One region of the Bradyrhizobium sp. LA6.1 genome, then DNA from elsewhere that is predicted to be linked to it. Evidence: predicted binding sites of a transcription regulator. Region 1 holds the regulator's gene; the other holds the start of a gene.
What was found. Region 1 encodes PhoB, which activates phosphate uptake and scavenging genes when phosphate is short. Its sites were predicted from a motif close to TGTCATNNANCTGTCAT; they were not measured.
Positions count from the first base shown of each region.

Region 1 (7,532 bases):
GGGACCCTGGTCGATGGTCATGGCGAGATGACCGTTACCGAGGAGCGTGCCGGAATCCTTTGTCTCGCCGAGGCGCTCGGCATCGTAGCGCGCATAGGCGCGCAGGCGATCCGGCGCCATGTAGTCGACGACCAGGAACGACACCGGACCGTCGGTCTGGGCCTGGAGGATGAAGCGGCCCTCGAACTTCAGCGCCGAGCCGAGCAGCGTCGTCAGCACGATGGCCTCGCCGAGCAGCTTGCCCACGGCAGCGGGATAATCGTGCTTGGTCAGGATCTCGTCGAGCGCGGGACCGAGCCGCACGAGGCGGCCGCGCACGTCGAGTGCGTCGACCTCGTACGGCAGCACGGCGTCATCGATGGGAACCGCTGATGGTGCGCGAACCGGGCCTTCAGGCCCGGTATTCATGTCAGGGGATTGGGAAACCATGGCGCTTTATCTGGGGTCGATGGAGGAAAATGGAAGAGGGCTCAAGGGCGGTGTGTTCCGGATGCACTTATGATCGCACAGGATCCTGCAAATTCGATGTCGTCCCGGGGCGCGCAAAGCGCTGATACGGGACCCATAGCCACAGGATTACGCGATAGCCCGCGTAGCCCGGATGGAGCGTAGCGCAATCCGGGACCACTCCAACTGCGGACACAAACCCGGATTTCGCTGCGCTCCATCCGGGCTACAAGTGAGATTACTTCACCGCGTCAAAGCACCAGGCCAGAATGCCCTTCTGCGCATGCAGGCGGTTTTCGGCCTCGTCGAACACGACCGATTGCGGGCCGTCGATCACCTCGTCGGTGACCTCCTCGCCGCGATGGGCGGGCAGGCAATGCATGAACAGCGCATCGGTTTTGGCCAGCGACATCAGCTTCGAATTGACCTGATAGGGCTTGAGCACGTTGTGACGGTGCTCGCCTTCCTTGTCGCCCATCGACACCCAGGTGTCGGTGACGACGCAGTCGGCGCCCTTCACGGCGGCCTCGGGATCGGTGCCGAGCACGATCGGCGCGCCGGTGGCCTTGATGAAGTCCCGCATCACCTTTTTCGGCGCAAGCTCCGGCGGCGTCGCGACATTGAGCTTGAACTTGAAACGCTCGGCGGCATGCGCCCAGGACGCCAGCACATTGTTGTCGTCGCCGGTCCAGGCCACCGTCCTGCCCTCGATCGAGCCGCGATGCTCTTCGTAGGTCATGAGGTCGGCCATCACCTGGCAAGGGTGCGAGCGCCGTGTCAGGCCGTTGATGACGGGCACCGTCGCATATTCCGCCAGCTCCAGCAGGGCCTCGTGATTGAGGATGCGGATCATGATGGCGTCGACATAGCGCGACAGCACGCGCGCCGTGTCGGCGATGGTCTCGCCGCGGCCGAGCTGCATCTCGGCGCCGGTCAGCATGATGGGCTCGCCACCGAGCTGGCGCATGGCGACGTCGAACGAGACGCGGGTGCGCGTGGACGGACGCTCGAAGATCATCGCCAGCGTCTTGCCTTCCAGCGGCTTCACCGGCTGGTGCGCTTTCTGCTTCGCCTTCATGGCGGAGGAGGCCGCGAGCATGCTCTTGAGCTCCGACAACGGGAGCTCGTTGATATCCAGAAAGTGCTTCGGGGACTTGCTCATCAGCTTGCCGCCCGCTTGGTCTGACTGGACGAGATCGCGGCGCAGGCGCGCTCGAGCCGCCCGACGCTGTCCTCGATCTCGGCTTCGGTGACGATCAAGGGCGGCAGGAAGCGCACGACATTGTCGCCGGCGCCGACCGTGAGCAATTTTTCGTTGCGCAACGCCGCGCCGAGATCGCCTGACGGCACCACGGCCTTGATGCCGATCAGAAGGCCTTCGCCGCGCACTTCGCTGACGATGTCGGGATAACGATCGATCACGGAGGCGAGCTTCTGCTTGAGCAGCAGCGACATCTTCTGCACGTGGTCGAAGAAGCCGGGCTTGAGCATGACGTCGAGCACGGCGTTGGCAGCTGAGATCGCGAGCGGATTGCCGCCGAAGGTCGAGCCGTGCGAGCCGGGCCCCATGCCGGCAGCCGCATCCGCGGTCGCCAGCACCGCGCCGATCGGGAAGCCGCCACCGAGCGCCTTGGCCAGCGACATCACGTCAGGCGTGACGCCGGTGCGGCGATGCGCGAACAGATCGCCGGTGCGGCCCATGCCGGTCTGCACCTCGTCGAACGCGAGCAGCAGGCCCTTCTCGTCGCAGAGCTGGCGCAACGCCCTCAGGAAGGCGGGCGTTGCCGAACGCACGCCACCCTCGCCCTGGATCGGCTCGATCAGGATGCCGGCGGTCTGCGGACCGATCGCCTTCTTGACGGCTTCGATATCGCCATGCGGGACCTGGTCGAAGCCGTCCATCGGCGGGCCAAACCCTTCGAGATATTTTGCCGAACCGGTCGCGGCGAGCGTTGCCAGCGTGCGGCCGTGGAAGGCGCCTTCGAAGGTGATGATGCGGTAACGTTCCGGATGACCCTTGGAGAAGTGATGATGGCGGACGAGCTTGATCACACCTTCCAGCGCTTCGGCGCCGGAATTGCAGAAGAACACGAAGTCCGCGAAGCTTTCGTTGCACAGACGCGCGGCGAGCTTCTCGCCGTCCGGGCTCTGGAACAGGTTCGACATGTGCCAGAGTTTGGTGGCCTGCTCCTGCAACGCCTTGACCAACGCAGGATGAGCATGGCCGAGCGCATTCACCGCCACGCCCGAGGTGAAATCGAGATAGCGATCGCCATTGGTCGCAATCAGCCAGCAGCCTTCACCGCGCTCGAAACCGAGGTCGGACCTGGCAAAAACGGGGAGCAAATGCGGCGCTGCGCTGTTAGTCATGACGATCACTTGAATGTTGCGGACGGTGTGAGCGTGCATTGCGCAACGCACCATTGACCGGCCCGGAAAACGAAACGTGCCGCCTTTTAAGGGCGGCACGTGTGACTATCTTATGCCTGGTGAAACCGGTGTCAATGCCGCCCGGAAAGCCTCGCGAAACGCAGAATCCGTAGTCTTGCGGTGGCGATTTTGCGTATTTCCGCCACGGAACATGTGGAAGCGAGTCGGCGGACTCTTGCGCGTGAGTCACGCCATATTGTAGCGTTTGGCTTGTCAGATACGACATCTCGTGCAGCAGTTCTGATCCTCTAAGTCCTCATGTACCGGCGTAAGCGTTCGGGCGCATCTGGTGCGCCCGGCGAGCCTTAAGGGATTCTGGCGGCACGGGTTTTTCGAAGCTTAGGCATTCGCCGTGCGGCCGCCAGGATGGCAGGCGCCGGCGAAGGAAAGGGTGCAATGACCGTTTTGACCTGGTCGGATGATCGCGTCGAGCAGCTGAAAAAGCTCTGGGAGGCCGGGCTTTCGGCCAGCCAGATCGCCGCTGAACTCGGCAATGTGACCCGCAATGCCGTAATCGGCAAAGTGCACCGGCTCGGCCTGTCGGGCCGCGCCAAGAGCCCTTCATCGGCAGCGCCGCGGCCGCGCAAGGCGCGCCCCGCCCAGCACATGATGCGGGTGACACGCCCGATCGCGCGCGGCAACACCGCGCTGGCGCAGGCCTTCGAAGTCGAGGTCGAGGCCGAACCGGTCACCTACGACAACGTCGTGCCGATGAGCCAGCGGCTGTCGCTGCTGGAGCTGAACGAGGCGACCTGCCACTGGCCGGTCGGCGATCCCTCGAGCCCGGATTTCTTCTTCTGCGGCGGCAAGGCGCTCTCCGGCCTGCCCTACTGCGCCCAGCACTCGCGCGTGGCGTATCAGCCCGCGGCCGATCGCCGGCGCGCGCCGGTGAAGCCGGGTCCGCGCTGAGGTATCGGATTAGCTGACTACGAAGACGGCGCCGTCACGCGATGACGGCTCAACTCACTCGGTGTCGTCCCTGCGAACGCAGGGACCCATAATCCCGGCGCGTAGTTATTGCGCGGGATGATCACTCCGAGTCGTCGCCAAACCACTCCCTGTGGTTATGGGTCCCCTGAGTTCACAGGGACGACATCGAGGATGCGGTGGCAGCCCGCTAAATCACGTCTGCCACAGCAACCCCTTACGCCTGCTCCGCCTTCGCAAAACGATCGTCCAGTGCGTAGCCCGCGCCGCGGACGGTGCGGATCGGGTCCTGCTCGCGGCCGAGATTGAGCAGCTTGCGCAGGCGGCCGATATGGACGTCGACGGTGCGCTCGTCGATGTAGATGTCGCGGCCCCAGACGCTGTCGAGCAGCTGCTCGCGCGAGAACACGCGGCCGGGATGCTCCAGGAAGAACTCCAGCAGACGATATTCGGTCGGACCGAGATCGATCGGCCGGCCCGAACGCGCCACGCGACGCTTGTCGCGGTCAAGCTCGATGTCGCCATAGGCGAGCACCGTGGCAAGCCGCTCCGGGCTGGCGCGCCTGAGCAGGCCCTTCACGCGTGCCAGCAGCTCCGGGACCGAGAACGGCTTGACGATGTAGTCGTCGGCGCCGGTCGCAAGGCCCCGCACCCGCTCGCTCTCCTCGCCGCGCGCGGTGAGCATGATGATCGGGAGCTGCTTGGTCTCGGGCCGGGTGCGCAGCCGCCGGCACAGCTCGATGCCGGAGAGGCCCGGCAGCATCCAGTCGAGCACGATCAAATCGGGGATGTGCTCCTTGAGGCGGGTGTCGGCGTCGTCGCCGCGCATCACCGTCTCGACGTCATAGCCGTCGCCTTCGAGGTTGTAGCGGAGAAGCTCGGTGAGAGCTTCCTCGTCCTCAACCACCATAATGCGTGCGCCCATGGTGTTCGTCGCTCCTTAAGTGTTCGGGACCGTCGTGGCGAAGGTCGTCATGTCGCCCTTCGGCCGCTTGTCGGTGATCGCCTGGCCCTCGATCATGTAGAACACGGTCTCGGCGATGTTGGTGGCGTGGTCACCGATGCGCTCGATGTTCTTGGCGCAGAACATCAGATGGATGCAGAACGAGATGTTGCGCGGATCCTCCATCATGTAGGTGAGGAGCTCGCGGAACAGCGAGGTGCAGATGGCGTCGACTTCCTCGTCGCCCTTCCACACCGCCATCGCCGCCGGCAGATCGTGCGCGGCATAGGCATCCAGCACCGACTTGACTTGTTGCTGCACGAGGTCGGTCATGTGCTCCAGACCGCGGAACAGCTTGAGCGGATGGAAATCCGTCTCCAGCGCCGCGACGCGCTTGCCCATGTTCTTGGCGAGGTCGCCGATCCGCTCGAGATCGGTCGCGACGCGCATGGCGCCGACGATCTCGCGCAGATCCACCGCCATCGGCTGGCGGCGCGCGATGGTGAGAACGGCGCGCTCCTCGATCTTCTTCTGGAGCGCGTCGAGCTCGGCGTCGATGGTCACGACGCGCTGGCCGAGCGCGACGTCGCGGCGGATAAGCGCGTCGACGGAATCGACGATCATGCGCTCGGCGATGCCGCCCATCTCGGCGACCAGGCGCGTGAGCTCCTGGAGGTCGGTGTCGAAGGCCTTTGCGGTATGTTCAGAACCCATGTTCCGTCTCCTCAGCCGAACCGGCCGGTGATGTAATCCTGCGTGCGCCGGTCGGTCGGCGACGTGAAGATCTTGCTGGTGTCGTCGAACTCGATCAGCTCGCCGAGATACATGAAGGCGGTCTTGTCGGAGACGCGCGCCGCCTGCTGCATGTTGTGGGTGACGATCGCGATCGTGTAGTTCTCGGACAGCTCCTGGATCAGCTCCTCGACCTTGGCGGTCGAGATCGGGTCGAGCGCCGAGCAGGGCTCGTCGAACAAGATCACCTCGGGCCGCACCGCGACCGTGCGGGCGATGCAGAGGCGCTGCTGCTGGCCGCCGGAGAGCGACAGGCCGGAGGCGTTGAGCTTGTCCTTGACCTCGTTCCACAGCGCGCCACCGCGCAGCGCCTTCTCGACGCGGTCGTCCATCTCGGACTTCGAGATCTTCTCGTAAAGGCGGATGCCGAAGGCGATGTTCTCGTAGATCGTCATCGGGAACGGCGTCGGCTTCTGGAACACCATGCCGACGCGGGCGCGCAGCAAATTGAGGTCCAGCTTGGGGTCGAGGACGTTGGTCTGGTCGAGCATGAGCTGACCGGTGACGCGCTGGCCCGGATAGAGGTCGTACATCCGATTGAAGATGCGCAGCAGGGTCGACTTGCCGCAGCCCGACGGGCCGATGAACGCCGTGACGCGGTTGGTGCCGAGCGCCAGATTGATGTTCTTCAGCGCGTGGTGCTCGCCGTAATAGAAATTGAGGTTGCGCACCGTCACCTTGGCCGGAGCTTCGGGCAGCACCGGCGCCTGGGGCAAACCACCGGCCGCGCTCATCGATACGGAAAGATCACTCATTTTGCGGTCCTCTCGGCGCTCAGAATGCGCGCGCCAATATTCAGGGCAAGAACGGTCAGGGTGATGAGCAGCGCGCCGCTCCAGGCGAGCTGCTTCCAGTAGGCGTAGGGGCTCTGCACGAAATTATTGATGGTGACCGGCAGGTTCGCCATCGTCTTGTTCAGACCCAGGCTGAAGAACTGGTTCGACAGCGCGGTGAAGAGCAGCGGCGCGGTCTCGCCGGCGACGCGGGCGGTGGCCAGCATCACGCCGGTGATGAGGCCCGAGCGCGCCGCGCGATAGGCGATGCGCTTGATCACCAGCGAGCGCGGCAGGCCGAGCGCCGAGGCCGCCTCACGCAGTGCGTTCGGCACCAGCAGCAGCATGTCCTCGGTCGTGCGCAGCACCACCGGGATGACGATCACCGCAAGCGCGAGGCAGCCGGCAATCGCCGAGAAGCCGCGCATCGGCACCACCACCGCACCATAGATGAACAGGCCGATGATGATCGAGGGCGCCGAGAGCAGGATGTCGTTGATGAAGCGGATCACCGAGGTCAGGCGGTCGTTGCGGCCGTACTCGGCGAGATAGGTGCCGGCGAACAGACCGAGCGGCGCGCCGATGCCGACGCCGAGCACGGTCATGATGATCGAACCCACGATGGCGTTGCGCAGGCCGCCCTCGGTCGAGCCCGGAGGCGGCGTGTCCGCAACGAAGAGCTCCAGGTTCAGGCCGGCAATGCCGTTGTAGAGCAGCGTCATCAGGATCAGCGCGAGCCATGTGACGCCGAAGGCAGCGGCAGCCAGGCAGAGCACACGGATGACGATGTCCATGCGGCGGCGGCGTGCGTAGATCGGGTTCATGTTACTTCCCCGCCTTCTTTTCAAGACGCATCAGCATCAACCGTGCAGCCGCGAGCACGAAGAATGTCAGCACGAACAGCAGCAGGCCGAGCAGGATCAGGCCGGACTGGTGCAGGCCGTCGCTCTCGGCGAACTCCGATGCGATCGCCGCCGAGATCGTGGTGCCCGGGGCAAAGATCGACGACGAGATGCGGAACGAGTTGCCGATGATGAAGGTCACCGCCATGGTCTCGCCGAGCGCGCGGCCGAGCGCCAGCATGACACCGCCGATGACGCCGACGCGGGTGTAGGGGATCACCACGCTGCGCACGACTTCCCAGGTGGTGCAGCCGACGCCGTAGGCGGCTTCCTTGAGCACCGGCGGGACCGTCTTGAACACGTCGACCGAGATCGAGG
Region 1 covers NZ_JBEPQK010000021.1:36,633-44,164, forward strand. The annotation lists gene ABIB99_RS36515 (Hsp33 family molecular chaperone) at 1-429, opposite strand, end outside; gene argF (ornithine carbamoyltransferase) at 686-1,609, opposite strand; gene ABIB99_RS36525 (aspartate aminotransferase family protein) at 1,609-2,817, opposite strand; gene ABIB99_RS36530 (GcrA family cell cycle regulator) at 3,274-3,786, shown strand; gene phoB (phosphate regulon transcriptional regulator PhoB) at 4,022-4,729, opposite strand; gene phoU (phosphate signaling complex protein PhoU) at 4,745-5,461, opposite strand; gene pstB (phosphate ABC transporter ATP-binding protein PstB) at 5,473-6,294, opposite strand; gene pstA (phosphate ABC transporter permease PstA) at 6,291-7,136, opposite strand; gene pstC (phosphate ABC transporter permease subunit PstC) at 7,138-7,532, opposite strand, start outside.

Region 2 (7,532 bases), on a different contig from region 1:
CTCCATCGTAGCGAAGCTAGCGAAGGCTGCCGCGGCGTAGCCCGAAGGGCGAAGCCGGGCCTCGGCAAAAGCTGATCCTGAGAGATACTGTCCATCCACTGCGTAAGGCGGGGGATAGGATGAAGTACGTCTACATTCTCGAAAGCCTCGATTCCGGCCATTTCTACATCGGCATCACTGATGATCTGCGAGCCCGGCTCGCAAAGCACAACGCCGGCGAAGTGCCACATACATCAAAGTATGGCCCATGGCGCATCAAGACCTACATCGCTTTCAGCGATGAGGCTAAGGCTGTTGCGTTCGAGAAATATCTGAAATCAGCTTCGGGCCGCGCATTTGCAAAGAAGCGGCTTTGAGGAGAGAAACTCGCGGCGAGGTACGAGAGGATTGAGCTCGCCGCGCCCCCCTACTCCCCGATCACCGCATTCAACCGATCCCGTAGCGCGACGATCTCGTCCTTCATCGCGACCAGTTCCGAGACCGAGCAATCAGACGCCGCCAGGATCGATTGCGGCACGGCGCGCGCTTTTTCCTTCAAGGCGTGGCCCTGCGGGGTCAGCGCGATCAGCACCTGACGTTCGTCCTCGCGCGAGCGCGTGCGCTTGACGAGGTGGGCGGCCTCGAGGCGCTTGAGCAGCGGCGTCAGCGTGCCCGAATCCAGGAACAGCTTTTCGCCGATGTCCTTGACCGGCACGTCGTCGCGCTCCCACAGCACAAGCATCACCAGATATTGCGGGTAGGTCAGGCCGAGCCGGTCCAGCAGCGGCTTGTAGACCCGGTTGAAGGCATGCGCGGCCGAATAGACCGCGAAGCAGATCTGATTGTCGAGGCGCTGCGGGTCCAGCGCCGATAATTTCCGGGGCATCGAGAATCTCACGCGGTTTCCTCCATTCTGGGACCGGGCGGCCGTACATTCAATTGCGAACAATTAAATGTGAGGCATGCAAATTTCAATTGCGCGCAATCTAATTGTTTGCGATGTAGGTTCCACCCCAACCCGAACACCTGAGGAGACGAAAATGTCGGTAAACGTCCTGTACAAGACCAGCGCAAAGGCCACCGGCGGCCGCGATGGCCATGCCGCGACCCTCGACGGCGCGCTCGACGTCAAGCTCACCACGCCGAAGGAACTCGGCGGCGGCGGCGGCGCCGGCAACAATCCCGAGCAGCTGTTCGCGGCCGGCTATGCCGCCTGCTTCATCGGCGCGATGAAGTTCGTGGCCTCGCAGGGCGGCCCGAAGGTTCCGGCTGACGCCTCGGTCACCTCCACCGTCGGCATCGGCCCGCGCGCGGCCGGCGGCTTCGGTCTCGACATCGATCTCGCCGTCTCGCTGCCGGGCCTTGCCCGCGCGGAAGCCGAGGCGCTGGTCGAGAAGGCCCATCAGGTGTGCCCCTACTCCAATGCCACGCGCGGCAATGTCGACGTTCGCCTGACGGTCGTCTGATCAAACGGCGGATTGGCTGGCCCGAGATCCCCCTCGGGCCGGCCGCTTCCCTTTGTTTTGTTGTTTTGCCACGCCGCGGGATTGCACGGCGGCACCGCATACGCCCCTACGCACCAAGCCATTGCTGGCGCAAAAAAACCTCGCTAGGCCTGTGATCAATGATCGACACAGGGGAAGCGAAGGCATGACTGAAGCCGTTTTGGGCGCAATGAGCGGACTGCGCGTCATCGATCTCACGCGCGTGCTCGGCGGTCCCTACTGCACCCAGATCCTCGCCGACCACGGCGCCGACGTGATCAAGGTCGAGCCGCCCGCAGGCGACGAGGTGCGCGACTGGGGCCCTCCGTTCCACGAGGAAGACGCGGCCTATTTCATCGGCATCAATCGCAACAAGCGCTCGATCGGCCTCGACCTCGCCTCCGAAGGCGGCCGCCTCGTGCTGCTCAAGATGCTCGAGACCGCCGACGTCCTGATCGAGAATTTCAAGCCGGGCACGCTGGAGAAATGGGGCATCGGCAACGATGTGCTCAGCAAGAAATTCCCGCGCCTGGTGCATTGCCGGATCTGCGGCTTCGGCGCCGACGGTCCGCGCGGCGGCAATCCCGGCTATGACGCCATCATCCAGGCGATGACCGGCATGATCGCGGCGACCGGTTCGCCCGAGAGCGGACCGATGCGGATCGGCGTGCCGCTGGTCGACATCACCACCGGCCTCTATGCGGCGATCGGCATCCTGATGGCGCTGTCGGAGCGGCAGCGCTCGGGCCAGGGCCAGTTCCTGGAGACGACGCTGTATGAGACCGGCCTTGCCATCATGCATCCGCACACCGCGAATTATTTCATGCACGGCAAGCCGCCGTCGCTCACCGGCAACGAGCATCCCAACCTCGTGCCTTACGCGATCTTCCCGACCAGGACCGACGATATCTTCATCGGTGTCGGCAATGACGGCACCTTCCGCAAGCTCGCCAAGGAAATCGGCAAGCCCGAACTCGGCACAGATCCGCGCTTTGCCCGCAACAAGGACCGCATCGCCAATCGCGAGGCGCTGCGCGCGGAGCTCGCCGCCGTGTTCAGCCAGCACGAGGCCGAGCCGCTGTGCAACCGCCTGCTCGCCGCCGGCCTGCCCGCAGGTCCCGTGCAGAAGATCGACCAGGCCTTGACCAACCCGCACACGATCGCCCGCGGCGATGTCATCGAGAAGGACTGGTACAAGGGCGTGGCCTCGCCGATCCGGCTCGATCGCAGCAAGCCGAGCCTGCGCCGCCTGCCGCCGAAATTCAGCCAGCACTCCCAGGAGGTGCTGGGCGAGTTCGGCTACTCCAAATCGGAGATCGACGCGATGGTCGAGCAGGGCACCGTCTGCGGCCCCGAGCGCAAGCGCTAAACGCCCTCGCCGCCTCACCCGAGCAAATGCCGCACTGCGGCGCGGGCACGCATGTGCGCCGCGAACGGAGGAGGCTGCGCGCTCGGCATTCGCCTATTTGACAGCTTCCCTTTTGGCCGCGCTTGCTGCTTTCGTTTCTCCCGCTTACACAGTCATGTGAACGTCATATGGCGCTGCTAGCGCAAGCGCTTCTTTTTGACGGCCAAGGGAGGTTTACTTGATGGCTCTTCGACACTTTGGGGCGGCTGCCGCAGTTGCGATCACGATCGGCATGGGCGCATCGCCGGCCTTGGCCGTGACCGAAATCCAGTGGTGGCACGCGATGACCGGCGCCAACAACGACGTCATCGTCAAGCTCGCCACCGACTTCAACGCCTCGCAGACCGACTACAAGGTGATCCCGACCTACAAGGGCAACTATCCCGATACGATGAACGCCGGCATCGCGGCGTTCCGCGCCGGCAACGCCCCGCACATCATGCAGGTGTTCGAAGTCGGCACCGCGACCATGATGGCCGCGACCGGCGCCGTAAAACCCGTCTACAAGCTGATGGCCGAGGCCGGCGAGAAGTTCGACCCCAAGATCTATCTGCCCGCCATCACCGGCTACTACTCGACCTCGAAGGGCGAGATGCTGTCGTTCCCGTTCAACTCGTCGTCGACCGTCATGTGGGTCAACCTTGACGAGCTCAAGAAGGCGAACGTCGAGATCCCCAAGACCTGGCCGGAAACGTTCGAGGCCGCCAAGAAGCTGAAGGCTGCGGGTCATGACACCTGCGGCTTCTCCGGCTCCTGGGTCACCTGGGTCAATCTCGAGCAGCTCTCCGCTTGGCACAACGTGCCGCTCGCCAGCAAGGCCAACGGCCTCGACGGTTTCGACACCGTGCTGGAGTTCAACGGCCCGCTCCAGGTCAAGCATCTCGAAACCCTGGTCGAGCTGCAGAAGACCAAGACCTACGACTATGCCGGCCGCACCAACACCGGCGAAGGCCGCTTCACCTCCGGCGAATGCCCGATCTACCTGACCTCGTCGGCGTTCTTCGGCAACGTCAAGGCGCAGGCCAAGTTCAACTTCACCGCCGTGCCGATGCCATACTATCCGGACGTCAAGGGCGCGCCGCAGAACTCGATCATCGGCGGCGCTTCGCTCTGGGTGATGGGCGGCAAGTCGGCCGACGAATACAAGGGTGTCGCGAAGTTCCTGACCTTCCTCTCGGACACCGACCGCCAAGTCTACATCCACAAGGCCTCGGGCTATCTGCCGATCACCAAGGCGGCCTACGCCAAGGCGAAGGAAGAAGGCTTCTACAAGGATCAGCCCTATCTCGAGACCCCGCTGATCGAGCTGACCAACAAGGAGCCGACCGACAATTCGCGCGGTCTGCGCCTCGGCAACATGGTTCAGCTCCGTGACGTCTGGTCGGAAGAGATCGAGCAGGCGCTGGCCGGCAAGAAGACCGCCAAGCAGGCGCTGGATGCTGCCGTCGAGCGCGGCAACACGATGCTGCGGCAGTTCGAAAAAACCGCCGTCAAGTGAGGCGACGAGCGGCAGGCCGCGACCCGGCCTGCCGCTTCTGCTGACATCATGCAAAAGCAAGCCATTTTCCAAGCAAAACTATTGCCCTACGCGCTGGTTGCGCCGCAGCTCGCGATCGTCCTGATTTTTTTCTACTGGCCGGCCGCGCAGGCGGTGATCCAATCCTTCCTGCTCCAGGACGCCTTCGGTCTGTCGACAAGCTTCGTCTGGTTCGAGAATTATCAGGACCTGTTCAAGGACCCGGCCTATTTCGAGGCGGTTGTCCGTACGTTCGTCTTTTCGTTCGCCATCGCCGTCTCATCGCTGTCCTTCGCGCTCTTGCTCGCCGTGATGGCGGACAAGCCGCTGCGTGGCTTGATGCTCTACCGCACGCTGCTGATCTGGCCCTATGCAGTGGCGCCGCCCGTGGTCGGCGTGCTCTGGATCTTCATGCTGCATCCTTCGCTCGGTGTGCTGTCGCGCTATCTGCGCAACCTGGGCGTCGACTGGAATCCGCTGCTCGACGGCAACCAGGCGGCTGGGCTGATCATCCTCGCCGCGGCGTGGAAGCAGATCTCCTATAATTTCCTGTTCTTCCTCGCCGGCCTGCAAGCCATCCCCCGAAGCGTGTTCGAGGCCGCCGCGATCGACGGCGCCCGTCCGATGCGGCGGTTCTGGACAGTGACCTTCCCGCTGCTGTCGCCCACGATCTTCTTCCTGCTGGTCGTCAATATCGTTTACGCCTTCTTCGACACCTTCGGCATCATCGACACCATGACCCGCGGCGGTCCCGGCACATCGACGGTCACGCTGGTCTACAAGGTCTATTCCGACGGCCTGCTCGGCGGCAATCTCGGCAGCTCGGCGGCGCAGTCGGTGATCCTGATGGTCATGGTCATTGTGCTGACGGGAATCCAGTTCCGCTTCGTCGAACGCAAGGTGACCTACTGATGGTCGAAGAAGAGGGCTTTCGGCGCTACGTCGCCCACGCGATTCTCTGGATCGGGATCGCGATCGTCGCATTCCCCGTCTACATCGCGATCGTCGCCTCGACCCAGGACAACGCCCTGATCGCGAACGGGCAGATGTCGCTGCTGCCGGGCGGCCATTTCTTCGAGGTCTACTACAAGACCATCTTCGTCGGCACGAGCGGCTCGACCCGCGAGCCCGTCGGCAACATGATGCTGAACTCGCTGGTGATGGCGCTGGCGATCGCGATCGGCAAGATCGCGATCTCGATCATCTCGGCCTATGCGATCGTGTATTTCCGCTTTCCGTTCCGGATGGCGATCTTCTGGATCATCTTCATCACGTTGATGCTGCCGGTCGAGGTGCGCATCTACCCGACCTACAAGATCGTCGCCGATCTGCACATGCTCGACAGCTATGCCGGCCTCGCGCTGCCGCTGATCGCGTCGGCCACCGCGACGCTGCTGTTCCGCCAGTTCTTCATGACCGTGCCGGACGAGCTGCTGGAGGCCTCGCGCATCGACGGCGCCGGCCCCTTGCGCTTCTTCTGGGATACGCTGCTGCCGCTGTCGCGCACCAACATGGCGGCGCTGTTCGTGATCCTCTTCATCCTCGGCTGGAATCAATATCTCTGGCCGCTGCTGATCACCACGCGCGACGACATGCAGACCATCCAGGTCGGCATCCGCAAGATGATCACCACCACCGATGCGCTGACCGAATGGCCGATCGTGATGGCGACTGCCGTGCTGGCCATGCTGCCGCCGGTGTTCGTCGTCGTCGCCATGCAAAAATTGTTCGTGCGCGGCCTGGTCGAGACCGAGAAGTAGGTTTTGGGAATGAGTTTTCATGGCTAACGTCACCCTGCGCAACGTCCGCAAGACCTATCCCGGCGGCTTCGAGGCCATCAAGGGCGTCAACGTCGATGTCGGCGACGGCCAGTTCTGCGTGCTGGTCGGCCCCTCCGGCTGCGGCAAGTCCACGCTGCTGCGCATGGTCGCAGGTCTCGAGACCGTCACCGGCGGCGAGATCGACATCGGCGGCCGCGTCGTCAACCAGATCGAGCCCGCCGATCGCGACATCGCGATGGTGTTCCAGAACTACGCGCTCTATCCGCATATGAGCGTCTTCAACAACATGGCCTACGGCCTGCGCAACCGCGGCATGAAGGAGGCCGAGGTCAAGACCCGCGTCGACGAGGCCGCACGCGTGCTCGAGCTCACGCCGATGCTGGAGCGCAAGCCGCGCCAGCTCTCCGGCGGCCAGCGCCAGCGCGTCGCCATGGGCCGCGCCATCGTGCGCCAGCCGAAAGTGTTTCTGTTCGACGAGCCGCTGTCGAACCTCGACGCAAAGCTGCGCATCGCTATGCGGGTCGAGATCCGCAAATTGCAGCGCCGGCTCAACACGACCTCGATCTACGTCACCCACGACCAGCTCGAGGCGATGACGCTCGCCGATATTCTCGTGGTCATGAACGGCGGCCAGGTCGAGCAGGTCGGCAATCCCCTTGCGATCTACGAGAAGCCGGCGACGACCTTCGTCGCCTCCTTCATCGGGGCACCGCCGATGAACCTGATGTCGACGCGCGCCGATGAGATCAAATCGCAGCTCGGCGGCAGCGCGGGCGAGGCCGGCATCCTCGGCATCCGCCCGGAAGATTTCGTCATCACCGACCAGACCCCGGCCGGCGGCGTCGCACTGCCGCTGACCGTGGAAGCGATCGAGCGCGTCGGCGCCGAGACTTTCGTCTACGGCACGCGGGCCCAGGACGAGCAGCGCGTCGCCGCCACCCCCGGCGAACTGCCGCCCGGCGAGGTCATCGTCCGCATTCCCGGAACCGAGGCCCCCGCCATCGGTGAGAGGATCCGCGTCGCCGCGGTACGGCCGAAGCTGCACCTTTTCAGCGGCGACGGACGGACGCGGATCGGGGCCTGAGCGGTTCCGAGGGCCGGCCGATCAAAAACGCGAAAAACAACCCCATGCACAGTAGCCGGGGGTTTGATTTCATTGAGATAAATCGTCGGCCGATTCGTCATGCCCGGGCTTGCCTGAGCATTTGCGTTCCCGGTGACGAATTGGGCGCTTCCGCGCGACCGCGGGCGGGGTCAGGCGCGAAAATGGGCAATCCACAGGCCCCCGCTACGTCCTTGAACCCCCAAGGGGTTATGACCATATTGCTGACCAAGGGGCGCCGCTTCCGGGCCCTGAAATGCCA
Region 2 covers NZ_JBEPQK010000007.1:267,560-275,091, forward strand. The annotation lists gene ABIB99_RS20360 (GIY-YIG nuclease family protein) at 120-356, shown strand; gene ABIB99_RS20365 (MarR family winged helix-turn-helix transcriptional regulator) at 407-865, opposite strand; gene ABIB99_RS20370 (organic hydroperoxide resistance protein) at 1,020-1,445, shown strand; gene ABIB99_RS20375 (CaiB/BaiF CoA transferase family protein) at 1,630-2,832, shown strand; gene ugpB (sn-glycerol-3-phosphate ABC transporter substrate-binding protein UgpB) at 3,053-4,369, shown strand; gene ugpA (sn-glycerol-3-phosphate ABC transporter permease UgpA) at 4,418-5,299, shown strand; gene ugpE (sn-glycerol-3-phosphate ABC transporter permease UgpE) at 5,299-6,147, shown strand; gene ABIB99_RS20395 (sn-glycerol-3-phosphate import ATP-binding protein UgpC) at 6,167-7,252, shown strand.
Region 2: ugpB (sn-glycerol-3-phosphate ABC transporter substrate-binding protein UgpB) is a predicted target of PhoB. The motif match lies at 2,983-2,999, and genes of this name have one in related genera.